2 regions of the Streptomyces sp. NPDC021212 genome follow, and region 1 is predicted to be linked to the other one. Evidence: riboswitches for the same ligand, from Rfam matches in the RefSeq annotation. Region 1 holds a riboswitch; the other holds the start of a gene.
What was found. Region 1 has a riboswitch for thiamine pyrophosphate ahead of ACH4SI_RS02715 (purine-cytosine permease family protein). Riboswitches for the same ligand answer to the same signal wherever they lie in the genome.
Positions count from the first base shown of each region.

Region 2: it holds a riboswitch for thiamine pyrophosphate, as region 1 does, so the genes downstream of both, thiC (phosphomethylpyrimidine synthase ThiC) here and ACH4SI_RS02715 (purine-cytosine permease family protein) in region 1, are expected to answer to the same signal.

Region 1 is NZ_JBIRPZ010000001.1:690,626-696,349, forward strand. It holds partial or broken gene ACH4SI_RS02700 (LuxR C-terminal-related transcriptional regulator) at 1-66, shown strand, start outside; gene ACH4SI_RS02705 (IlvD/Edd family dehydratase) at 138-1,844, shown strand; gene ACH4SI_RS02710 (triphosphoribosyl-dephospho-CoA synthase) at 1,908-2,783, shown strand; TPP riboswitch at 2,796-2,889, shown strand; gene ACH4SI_RS02715 (purine-cytosine permease family protein) at 2,881-4,287, shown strand; gene ACH4SI_RS02720 (APC family permease) at 4,356-5,724, shown strand, end outside.
Region 2 is NZ_JBIRPZ010000004.1:290,146-295,869, reverse strand. It holds gene ACH4SI_RS12780 (cupin domain-containing protein) at 1-267, shown strand, start outside; gene ACH4SI_RS12775 (DUF5326 family protein) at 416-631, shown strand; gene ACH4SI_RS12770 (SsgA family sporulation/cell division regulator) at 1,043-1,477, shown strand; gene ACH4SI_RS12765 (YibE/F family protein) at 1,502-2,950, opposite strand; TPP riboswitch at 3,020-3,136, shown strand; gene thiC (phosphomethylpyrimidine synthase ThiC) at 3,129-4,898, shown strand; gene ACH4SI_RS12755 (flavoprotein) at 5,511-5,724, opposite strand, start outside.

The sequences.
Region 1 (5,724 bases):
GACCGCACCGACCGGCGCGTGGCCGCCGTGCTGCACTACCTGGAGGACGCCCACCGCCGGGCCTGAAGGGGGCCTGAAACCCCTCTGCGGTGGGCAGCGTTCCTCCGCACGAATCGTCGAGAGATCGGAAGGTTCGTATGAGTGGCACGCACCGGTCGCGGCAGTGGTACGAGGGTGAGACCCGCGACGCGTTCATCCACCGTGCCTGGATGCGGCGCGGACTCCCCGACCACGCCTTCGACGGACGCCCGCAGATCGTCATCTGCAACACCTGGTCCGAACTCACGCCCTGCAACAGCCACTTCCGCGAAATCGCCGACCATGTGAAACGGGGGGTGTGGGAGTCCGGCGGGGTGCCGCTGGAGCTTCCGGTGCCGTCGCTGGGGGAGACCCTGCTCCGCCCGACCGCGATGTTCTTCCGCGACCTCGCCGCGATGGTGACCGAGGAACTCATCCGGGCCAACCCCGTCGACGGTGTGATCCTGCTCGGCGGCTGCGACAAGACCGTACCGTCCCTGCTCCTGGGGGCCGCGTCGGTCGACCTGCCCACCCTGATGGTCACCGGCGGTCCCATGCTGAACGGCTCGTGGAAGGGGCGCCCGCTGGGCTGCGGCACGGGGGTGTGGGAGCTGAGCGAGGAGGTAAGGGCCGGGCGGATGGAGCGCTCGGAGCTGCGCCGGGCCGAGTCGGCGATGATCCGCAGCCGGGGGCACTGCAACACCATGGGCACGGCGTCCACCATGGCGTGCGCCGCCGAGGCGCTGGGCATGACCCTGCCCGGCAACGCGGGGCTCCCCGCGCCCGACAGCCGACTGCTGGAGCTGTCCCACGCGGCGGGCAACCGCATCGTCGACATGGTGCGCGAGGACCTGCGGCCCAGCGCCGTCCTGACCGCGGAGGCGCTGCGGAACGCGGTGCGCGCGGTGGCAGCCATCGGCGGCTCCACCAACGCGGTCGTCCATCTGCTGGCCCTCGCCCGCCGGGTCGGGGCGGACTTCGGCCTGGACGACATCGACCGCGCGGGCCGTGGCATACCCCTGCTCGCCGACGTGCAGCCCGCCGGATCCCACCTCATGGAGGACTTCCACCGCGCCGGCGGCCTGGACGCCGTCCTCGGGGAGATCAGGGACCACCTGGAACCCGCCGTCACCGTCTCCGGCCGCTCCCTCACCGAGCAGCTGTCCGGCCGGTCCAGCGCCGACCTCACCGTCGTCCGCACCGCGGAGGACCCGATCGCCCACGGCGCCGGGCTCGCCGTGCTCCGTGGCAACCTCTGTCCCGACGGAGCCGTCATCAAGCCGGCCGCCGCGACACCGGGACTGCTGCGCCACCGGGGCCGCGCCGTGGTGTTCGACGGGATCGAGGACTTCAAGGCCCGGATCGACGACCCGGACCTGGAGGTCGACGCCTCCGATGTGCTGGTCCTGCGCGGCTGCGGACCGCGCGGCTACCCCGGCATGCCCGAGGTGGGGAACATGCCGCTGCCGCCCGCGGTGCTGCGGGCCGGAGTGCGGGACATGGTGCGGATCAGCGACGCCCGGATGAGCGGAACCGCCTTCGGCACCGTTGTCCTGCACATCGCGCCCGAGTCAGCGGCGGGCGGCCCGCTGGGGCTGGTGCGCACCGGCGACCGGATAGAACTGGACGTCGAGCGGCGGCACTTGCGGCTGGACGTACCGGACGAGGAACTCGCCGCACGGCAACCGGTGACCGCCGCCGCGCCACCGGCCACCGGTGGATGGGAGCAGATCTACCGCGACCACGTCGAACAGGCCGACCGCGGCGCGGGCCTGGACTTCCTCGTCGGCACCCGCGGATCCTTCGTCGCCAGGGAATCGCATTGAGCACACAGCGGGATCACAGGAACGACCCAGGTCCGGGAAAGGTTCGCCGCTTACTCTCCGGGCATGCCCACGACGCGCTCCACGGACGAGGCACTGGCGCAGACCGCCGTACGAGCCCTGATCTCCCAGGCGGAGCTGACCCCCAAACCGGGCCTCGCGGACACCCGTGACCTCCAGGCCCGCGCCACCGGCACCGATCTGCTCGCGCTGCGCTGGTCGGCCAAGTCGCTGGCGCCCGGGTTCGCCGCCATGGCGGCCGCCGCCCGCCGCCCCGGCGAGCCGACGCGGGCGCTCCGCGAGGAGCTGGGCGCCATCGGCCGCTGCGCCGAGTGGACCATGGCGCGGGCCGGTGGCGGCCCGGTCACCGGACGCCTGCACCACGGGGCGCTGTGGGTGCTGGGGCTGCTGGTGGCGGCCGCCGCCCTGGAACCCGGCGCCGCGCCCCGGGAGCTGACCGCCACCGCCCGGCAGCTCGCCGCCCACACCGACCGCGGCGCCCCGCGCAAGCCCTCGGCGGGCTCGCAGGTGTCCGCCACCTATGGCGCGGCGGGTGCGCGCGGCGAGGCGCGGGCCGCCTTCCCGCACGTACGCCGCGCCCTGGACGCCCTGGCGACGGCGCGGGCCGCGGGCGCCACCGAGACACAGGCGCGGCTCGACGCGCTGCTCACCGTGATGAGCACCCTCCAGGACACCGGGCCGCTGTACCGGGCGGGCCCGCCCGCCCTCCGGCGGGTGCAGGACGGGGCGCGCGGTGTGCTGGAGGCGGGCGGCACCGCGACGGCCCGGGGCGCCGCCGCCCTCGCCACCCTGGACGCCGAGCTGCGCGAGACGGGCATCGCGCCCCGCGGAAGCGCCGCGCTGCTGGCCGGGGCGCTGTTCCTGGACGCGCTGCCGGCCCGGACCCGTCCCCAGGACCGGGTCCACGCGGCGAGGGGTTAGCCTGGGGGCGCTCCAACCGACACGGGGTGCCCCACGCGGGGCTGAGATCACACCCGTCGAACCTGAACCAGTTAGCACTGGCGGAGGGATGTCATCGATGCGTTTGCCGCATGCTGCCACCGACCCGGCACCCACCGGCGCGGAATCCGTCTTCGACGGGCGGATGCCCACCGCGCCCGGCGATCTGCGCGTCGAGGCGCGCGGTATCGCGCCGGTTCCGGAGAGCCACCGCTACGGCGGGCCGGGGCGCCTGTTCACCGTGTGGTTCGCCCCGAACCTGACCATGACCGGTGTGTTCACCGGCACCGTCGGGATCTCCCTCGGCCTGGACTTCGCCACCGCGCTGGCCGCCGTCGTCCTGGGCACCCTCATCGGCGCCGTGCCCACCGCGTATCTGGGCACCTGGGGCAGTCTGACCGGGGCCGGGCAGCTGCCGCTGGCGCGGCTGGCCTTCGGCCGGGGGGTCGCCGTGCCGGGTGTTCTGCAGTGGCTGTCCTCGGTCGCCTGGGACGCGCTCATCGGCCTGTTCGGCGGTGACGCCCTGGCCCGGCTGTGCGGCCTGCCGTTCTGGCTGGGTGTGCTGATCATGATGGCCGCCCAGGGAGCGCTCGGGGTGCTCGGCTACGAGGCCATCCACCGGATGCAGAAGCTGATGACCTTCGTCCTCGCTGCCGCGTTCGCCGCCCTGGCCGTCAAGTTGCAGGGCGGCGTCCACCCCGCCGCCACCGGATCGGCCCACGGCGCCGACCGCCTCGGCGCCTTCGTCCTGACCAGCACGATCGCCCTGAGCCTGGCGCTGTCGTGGGCGCCGTACGCCAGCGACTTCAGCCGCTATCTGCCCCGCGCCACCTCCCGGGTCGGCATGTTCTGGTGCACTCTGCTCGGCGTCACCGTGTCCTTCGTGGCCGTCCAGGCGCTCGGGCTGTGGGGAGCCTCCGTCTTCACCGACCAGACCGCCCGTGGCGTCGATACGGCCCTGGGCGGCGGGGCGCTCGGCGCGTTCGGACTGCTGGCCGTGGCGCTGGCCGCCCTGTGCAGCAACGCCATGAACGACTACAGCGGCTCACTGGCCCTGCAGACCGCCGGTGTTCGCATCCCCCGCCCCCTGGCCGCGGCCCTCGCCGCCGCGCTCGGCTTCCCGCTGGTGCTGTGGATGCACGCCGCCGACACCACCGCCCGCTTCCAGAACGTGCTGCTGTTCGTCGGCTACTGGATTCCCGGCTTCGTCGCGATCGTGGCCGTCGACTGGTTCGTCCGCGCCCGGACCCGGGGCGGCGCGCCGGTCGACCTGGCCGCCGAGAGCGCCCGCCCGCAGCCGTGGTGGCCCGCCCTGCTGGCGTTCGGCGCCGCCTTCGCCGCGGCGGTGCCGTTCATGGACACCAGCCTCTACACGGGCCCGGTGGCCGCCGCGCTGCACGGCGCCGACCTCGCGTACTACGCCGCCTTCCTCGCGGCGCTCCTCGTCTACGTCCCGCTCAGGGCACGGCGCCGCACCACCCACTGAGGCACGGCGGCGGCCGTGGCACCCTGGGGGCTTCGCCAGGTTACGCACTACCCGAGGAGACGTGCCACGTGCCGCAGAACCAGCCGGTGGAGTCCATCGCCGCCCCGGCGGTCCTCGCCGAGGAGCGCAGACTCCACAAGGACCTCGGCTTCTGGGGCCTGACCGCGATCGGGTTCTCCAACATCCTCGGGTCCGGCTGGCTGTTCGCGGCCCTGTACGCCGCCCAGACCGCCGGACCCGCCGCGTTGCTGTCCTGGATCGCCGCGGGGGCGCTGTGCGCCCTGATCGCCCTGGTCATGGTGGAGCTGGGCGCCACCCGCCCGGAGGGCGGAGGCACCGTGCGGTGGCCGCTGTACGCGAGCGGGCGGCTGGTCGGCACGATGGTCGGCTGGTCCGTCGTGCTGTCCGTGGGCGGCACGGCCGCGGAAATCAGCGCGATCATGCAGTACGCCGCGCACTATCTGCCGGGGCTCTACGACGGCGGCCGCCTCACCCTCCCGGGCCTCGGCGTGGCCGTCGGACTGAGCGTGCTGCTCACCGCGCTCAACTGGTTCGCCGTGCGGATATTCGCCCGGCTCAACAACCTGGTGTCGGTGTTCAAGGTCATCGTCCCCGTCGTCACCGTCGTCGCGCTGTTCCTGTCGGGCACCCACTCCGGGCGCCTCACCGAACACGGCGGCTTCGCACCGTACGGCTACGCGGCGTGCCTCACCGCCCTCGCCGGCGGTGGCATCGTGTACTCCGTCAACGGCTTCCAGGCCCCGCTGGACTTCTCCGGCGAGGCCCGCAATCCGCGCCGTTCCGTACCGGCCGCGGTGCTCACCGGGATCGGCCTGGCCGTGCTGGTCTACCTCGGGCTCCAGCTGGCGTTCCTCTACACGGTGCCGGACTCCGCGCTGGGCGACGGCTGGCAGGGAGTCAACTTCGAGTCGCCGTTCGGCCAGCTCGCCCTCATCCTCAATCTGCACTGGCTGGCCACGCTGCTGTACGCCGACGCCGTGATCTCCCCGGGCGGTTCCGCCTACGTCGGGGTGGCGATCAACGCCCGGCACACCTACGCCCTGGCCAAGAACGGCCTGCTGCCGCGCTTCTTCATGCGCATCGACCCCCGCTCCGGCATGGCACACCGCGCGCTGCTGCTCAACCTCGCGGTCATCGTGATCTTCATGCTGCCGTTCGGTGGCTGGCAGGACATCGTGAGCGTGATGGGGGACATGTATCTGCTCATCTACGCGGCCTCGGCGGTGGCCGTCGCGGTGTTCCGGGCACACGACCGGGAGCGGGGAGTGCCCCGGGCGGAAGGGCAGGTGGCGGGGGTGCGCTGGATCGCTCCCCTCAGCTTCGTCGTGGCCAGCGAGTTCGTGTTCTGGTCCGGCTGGGACGACCTGCGGCTCGCCCTGCCGCTCGTCCTGGCCGGGGTCCCGCTGTTCCTGCTCC
Region 2 (5,724 bases), on a different contig from region 1:
GGCGCGTATCTGCAGTTCCTGCGCGAGCGGAACATGTCGGTCGGGCTGTACGCGCTGAACGCGGGCCAGACCGATCCGCAGTCGCCGCACGGCCAGGACGAGGTGTACCTGGTGATGAGCGGCCGGGCGTCGATCACGGTGGGCATGGAGACGACCCAGGTGGCGCGCGGCAGTGTGGTGTACGTACCGGCGGGTGTGGCGCACAAGTTCCACCACATCACCGAGGATCTGCGGGTCATGGTGGTCTTCTCTCCGCCGGAGAGCTGACGGGAGCGCTCCGGTCCCCTACGGGTACGGTCAGGGATGGACGGGGGATGGAAGCCCTTCGTCCGCTTCCTGCCCGCCCTAGCATCGAGGGCAGGGGGCCGGGTGTCATGACCGGCCCCGCCAGCCAGGAGAGAGCAAGGAGCACAACGTGGCCGCGAAGGGCATATTCCAGGGCTTGCCGTGGTGGGTGACATGGATCGCGGTGCCGGTTCTCGTCCTCGCCGTCTTCGGCGGGCTGATCACGAGCGTGGTCGGCTTCGTCATCGGCCTGCTCTTCAAGGTGCTGCTGCTGGTGGCGCTGATCGGTGGTCTGATCTACGTCGTACGGAAGTTCACCTCCTCCTCGTCCCGCGACGACTGGTGACGCGCGGCGCCTGACACGCGGCGCCCGGTGACCCGCGGCCGGTGACCCCGCGGCCCCGCGCGGCGGGTACGCCGCGCGAGGGATACCGCGGAGCCAAACATCGGCCCCACGGCACCACTGTGGTTAGAGTGCGAGTCCGCGACGTTCCCCATCTCGGCGTCTGCCTCGCAACAACACCCCGGGGGTGCCTGTTGACGACAGCGAACATCGACACGGCCGCTGAACCGGCCCTGATCGCCCGCGCACCGGGCCGGCGTCGCCCGGCCCCGTGGGTTCCACCACTTCCACCACGGCAACACTGGCCATTTCCGTTCCCTCACATGAGGCAAAGCGACTCCGCCCCGCAGTCGAGTCGCTACGCTCCAGAGTCGGCCAAGTCTGAACTACCCGGGGCGGCGAACGATGCGTGACATGCGTGACACAGTCCAGGCGGAAGTGACGATGACCTTTCTGGTCTCGCAGGAACTGTCCTTCCGGATCCCGGTCGAGCTGTCGTACGACAGCGGCGATCCCTACGCGGTCGAGATCACCTTCCACCTGCCCGGCGACGCGCCGGTGAGCTGGGCCTTCGCCCGTGAGCTGCTGCTGGACGGGCTGAGCAAACCCTCCGGCGAGGGCGATGTGCGGATCGCACCGGCCTCGCCCGAAGGGCTCTCGGACGTGTTCATCAGACTGCAGGTGGGGTCCGAGAGGGCCCTGTTCCGGGCCGGGGCGGCGCCGCTGGTGGCCTTCCTGGACCGTACGGACCGGCTCGTCCCGTTCGGTGAGGAGCCCGCGGCCTGCGATCCGGTCGGCGATCTCGACGCCGAACTGGACCGCATCCTGGCCGAGGACCGATACGCGTAGCGCCGATGCGCGCCGGTACGCGCGTCAGCGTGCGCGCGCCCGGCGGCGCCGCCCGCGCCCCCGACCGCCACCGCTCGCCCCGCTGCCGCTCGTCCCGCCACCGCTTGCCCCGCCGTCGTCCGGCGTGTGGTCCGCGGAGACGACCAGGACGGCCAGCGCCGTGGTCACCGGCACCGAGGCGACCAGCCCGATGCTGCCCACCAGCGTGCGGACGATCTCCTGCGCGACGATCTCGCTCGTCGCCACCGTTCCCACCCCGCTGTCCGCGATCGAGAAGAGGAGCAGCAACGGAAGCGAGGCGCCCGCGTACGCCAGCACCAGGGTGTTCACGACGGACGCGATGTGGTCCCGCCCGATGCGCATCGCGGCCGCGTAGAGCTTGCGCCGGCTCGCCGTGGGGTCGGCTTCCCGCAACTCCCACACCGCCGAGGTCTGGGTGACTGTCACATCGTCCAGCACGCCCAGCGAACCGATGATCACCCCGGCCAGCAGCAGGCCCTTGATCTCGATGTTGGGGTAGAGGCCGTGCACCAGCCCGGTCTGGTCGTCGGTGTTGCCGGTCAGCGACGCCCAGCCGATGAACAGCGAGCCGAGCACCCCGATCAGCAGCAGCGAGACCAGGGTGCCGAGCACCGCGACCGAGGTCCGGGCGCTCAGCCCATGGCACATGTAGAGCGCGAGCAGCATGATCGCGCTGCCCCCGACGACCGCGACCACCAGCGGATTCGAGCCCTGGAGTATCGCCGGGAGGATGAACAGCGTCAGCACCCCGAAGCTGATGGCCAGCGCCACCAGCGCGAAGACGCCGCGCAGCCGGCCGACGGCCACGACCACGAGCGCGAACACCCCGGCGAGCAGGGCCATCGGGAACGAGCGGTTGATGTCCGAGACCGAATACTGGAGGTTCTTCGGCGCCTTGGGCGCGTAGGCCAGCTTCAGCTCCTGCCCGGCGCTGAACTTCCGTGAGGCGTTCGGCTGGACGATTTCAGGGAACGTGCGGCCTTTGTCCTTGCCCGAGGTGACCTCGATGGTGGCCCTCTCGCAGACGCTCTTCCCACCGCCGCTCCCGCCCCCCGCGGCCCCGCTCGCCCCGCCCGTGCCGCCGCCGGGCGCCGGGGCGGCGCCCTGCTGACCCGGTTCGGTGGGCGCCTGCGGCTGCGCGTTGACGTCGGCGCAGTCGACCTCCGCCACCTTCACCACCCGCCCGGCGACCGTCTCCTGGTCGAATCCGAGCCCGCTGCGGCCGTGGGTGGTGTGCTCGGGGCCGTCCGGCCACAGCGCGACCAGCCCGGCGACCACGGCGACGGTGAAGGGGATGAGCACCACCGCGATGATCTTGCGGAGGCGGGTGGAGACGGGGGTGGCCGGGCCGTGCGAGTGGGCGTGGCTGTGGCCGTGCGCGTGGCCATGGCCGGGGGCCTGGCCGGACGGGTGGGGCTGCTCGGGCGGATGGTCATGCTGTGTCGCGGTCACCGTCGCATCATCGCAAGAGCGCGAGGCCCCCTGTTCAGGTATGCGGGTAAACAGTTAGCGTGGGGACGCCTTTGCAATCGCGGGAGCTCGGAGCACCGGGCTGAGAGGGCGCTGACGCGACAGCTGCGCCGACCGCTGAACCTGGTACCGGGTAATGCCGGCGTAGGGAGTGGGTCTCATGACTCAGCAGGATGCACACATGCGCGAAAATGCTGCCGATTTCGGCTGGCACAAGGGATATGTCACGGGTTCCCGCCCGGACATCCAGGTCCCGGTTCGCCGCGTCCACCTCACCAATGGCCAGGACGTGACGCTGTACGACACGTCCGGCCCGTACACCGACCCCCACATCGACACCGACGTCCGCCGTGGCCTCGCGCCACTGCGGCAGAACTGGATCATCGCCCGAGGCGATACCGAGGAGTACTCCGGCCGTCCGGCCCGGCCCGAGGACGACGGGATCAAGCACACCGCCCCCCGCGGTGGCCTGCGCAACCTCGACGCGGTCTTCCCCGGACGGCCGCGCCAGCCCCGCCGGGCCCGCGACGGGGAGGCCGTCACCCAACTCGCCTACGCCCGCCGGGGGGAGGTGACGGCGGAGATGGAGTACGTGGCGCTCCGCGAGAACGTCTCCCCCGAGGTGGTCCGCGAGGAGATCGCGGCGGGCCGGGCCGTCCTGCCCGCCAACGTCAACCACCCGGAGATCGAGCCGATGATCATCGGCAAGCGATTCCTGGTGAAGGTCAACGCCAACATCGGCAACTCCGCCGTCACCTCGTCCATCGAGGAGGAGGTCGAGAAGATGACCTGGGCGTCCCGCTGGGGCGCCGACACGGTCATGGACCTCTCGACCGGCCGCAACATCCACACCACCCGGGAGTGGGTGCTGCGCAACTCCCCGGTGCCGATCGGCACCGTGCCGCTCTACCAGGCGCTGGAAAAGGTCGACGGCAAGGCCGAGGAGCTGACCTGGGAGGTCTACAAGGACACCGTCATCGAACAGGCCGAGCAGGGCGTCGACTACATGACGGTGCACGCGGGCGTACGGCTGCCGTACGTCCCCCTGACCGCCCGCCGCAAGACCGGCATCGTCTCCCGCGGCGGCTCGATCATGGCCGCCTGGTGCCTGGCCCACCATCAGGAGTCGTTCCTCTACACCCACTTCGAGGAGCTGTGCGACATCCTCGCGGCGTACGACGTCACCTACTCGCTGGGTGACGGGCTGCGCCCCGGATCCATCGCCGACGCCAACGACGAGGCCCAGTTCGCGGAGCTGCGCACGCTCGGCGAACTCAACCGGATCGCCAAGGAGCACGGCGTCCAGACGATGATCGAGGGCCCGGGACACGTCCCGATGCACAAGATCAAGGAGAACGTCGACCTCCAGCAGGAGATCTGCGAGGAGGCCCCCTTCTACACCCTGGGCCCCCTCACCACGGACGTCGCGCCCGCCTACGACCACATCACCTCGGGCATCGGCGCCGCGATGATCGCCTGGTGGGGCACGGCGATGCTCTGCTACGTCACCCCCAAGGAGCACCTGGGTCTGCCGGACCGCGACGACGTGAAGACCGGCGTGATCACCTACAAGATCGCCGCCCACGCCGCCGATCTGGCCAAGGGCCACCCCGATGCCCAGGCATGGGACGACGCGCTCTCCGACGCGCGCTTCGAGTTCCGCTGGGAGGACCAGTTCAACCTGGCCCTCGACCCGGACACGGCGCGCTCGTTCCACGACGAGACGCTTCCGGCGGAGCCCGCCAAGACGGCGCACTTCTGCTCCATGTGCGGGCCCAAGTTCTGCTCGATGAAAATTAGCAGAAGCATCACAGAGCAGTTCGGCGGCGACGCCGATGCGACGCCCGAGGAGATCGAGGCGGGGATGCTCCAGAAGTCCAGGGAGTTCGCCGAGGCGGGTAACCGCGTCTATCTGCCGCTCGCGGACTGATCTGCTGCCCATGCGAGTGAGCGATGGAGGCTTCTTAACGTGCTTCCATCGCTCACTGCTACATGGCCGGAGGTGCCTTAGCCGAGGGCCGCACTGGGGTCGTCGAGAGCGCGTCGCGCGAGGGTGCGGAACTCACTCATACAGACGCTGACGGGCGGTGTGTGCCCTCGGCGTCCTTGAGGCCGGGGAGGCCGGAGGTGGGGGGGTCCCCTGGCGTCGTTCAGGGCGGGGTTCATGGCAGCGTCTTGTGTCCAAGATCCACAGTTGGAGGTGTCGAGTAAGCGTGGCTGCTGCTTCTGCCACATCTGTTGGGCCCTCGACCTGCACCTCTGAAGTTCTGAACTTCGCCCCTCGTCTGGCGAGGCGAGTTTGTGGGCGCGGGCAGCGAGCGAGTTGTAGTCAGTGGCAACGCTGATGAATGTCGCGTAAGCCTCTTTTCGACCCTGCCGCCGCCAGTGTTCATGTTGACTGCTGCGCTGCGTTCCGCTGGTGTGCCTGGCTGCACGAACAGCTCCCAACGCTCCGAGCGCAGCGGCAACTACCGCTGCTCCAGCAGCAATTACGGCCGTGCCTCCGATACTCATGGCACGGATTGTCTCAGCAGTGGCTGGCTCACCGTCGATCAGCATCCTGCTGGTCGAGCGCTGATGCGGCCGCGTCCAGGGCCAAGTGCCACGGGTAGCTGTCCGGCCGACCTTTGCCCGGCTCGTTGGGTACGAATCCGCCTTCCCCGTACAGCACGCGCACCCCCATCGCGCGGAGTGTGGCAAGGCTGGTGTCGAACTGGGTGTGCTGGACGTAGGCGGCGTTGACGCATGGCATGGTC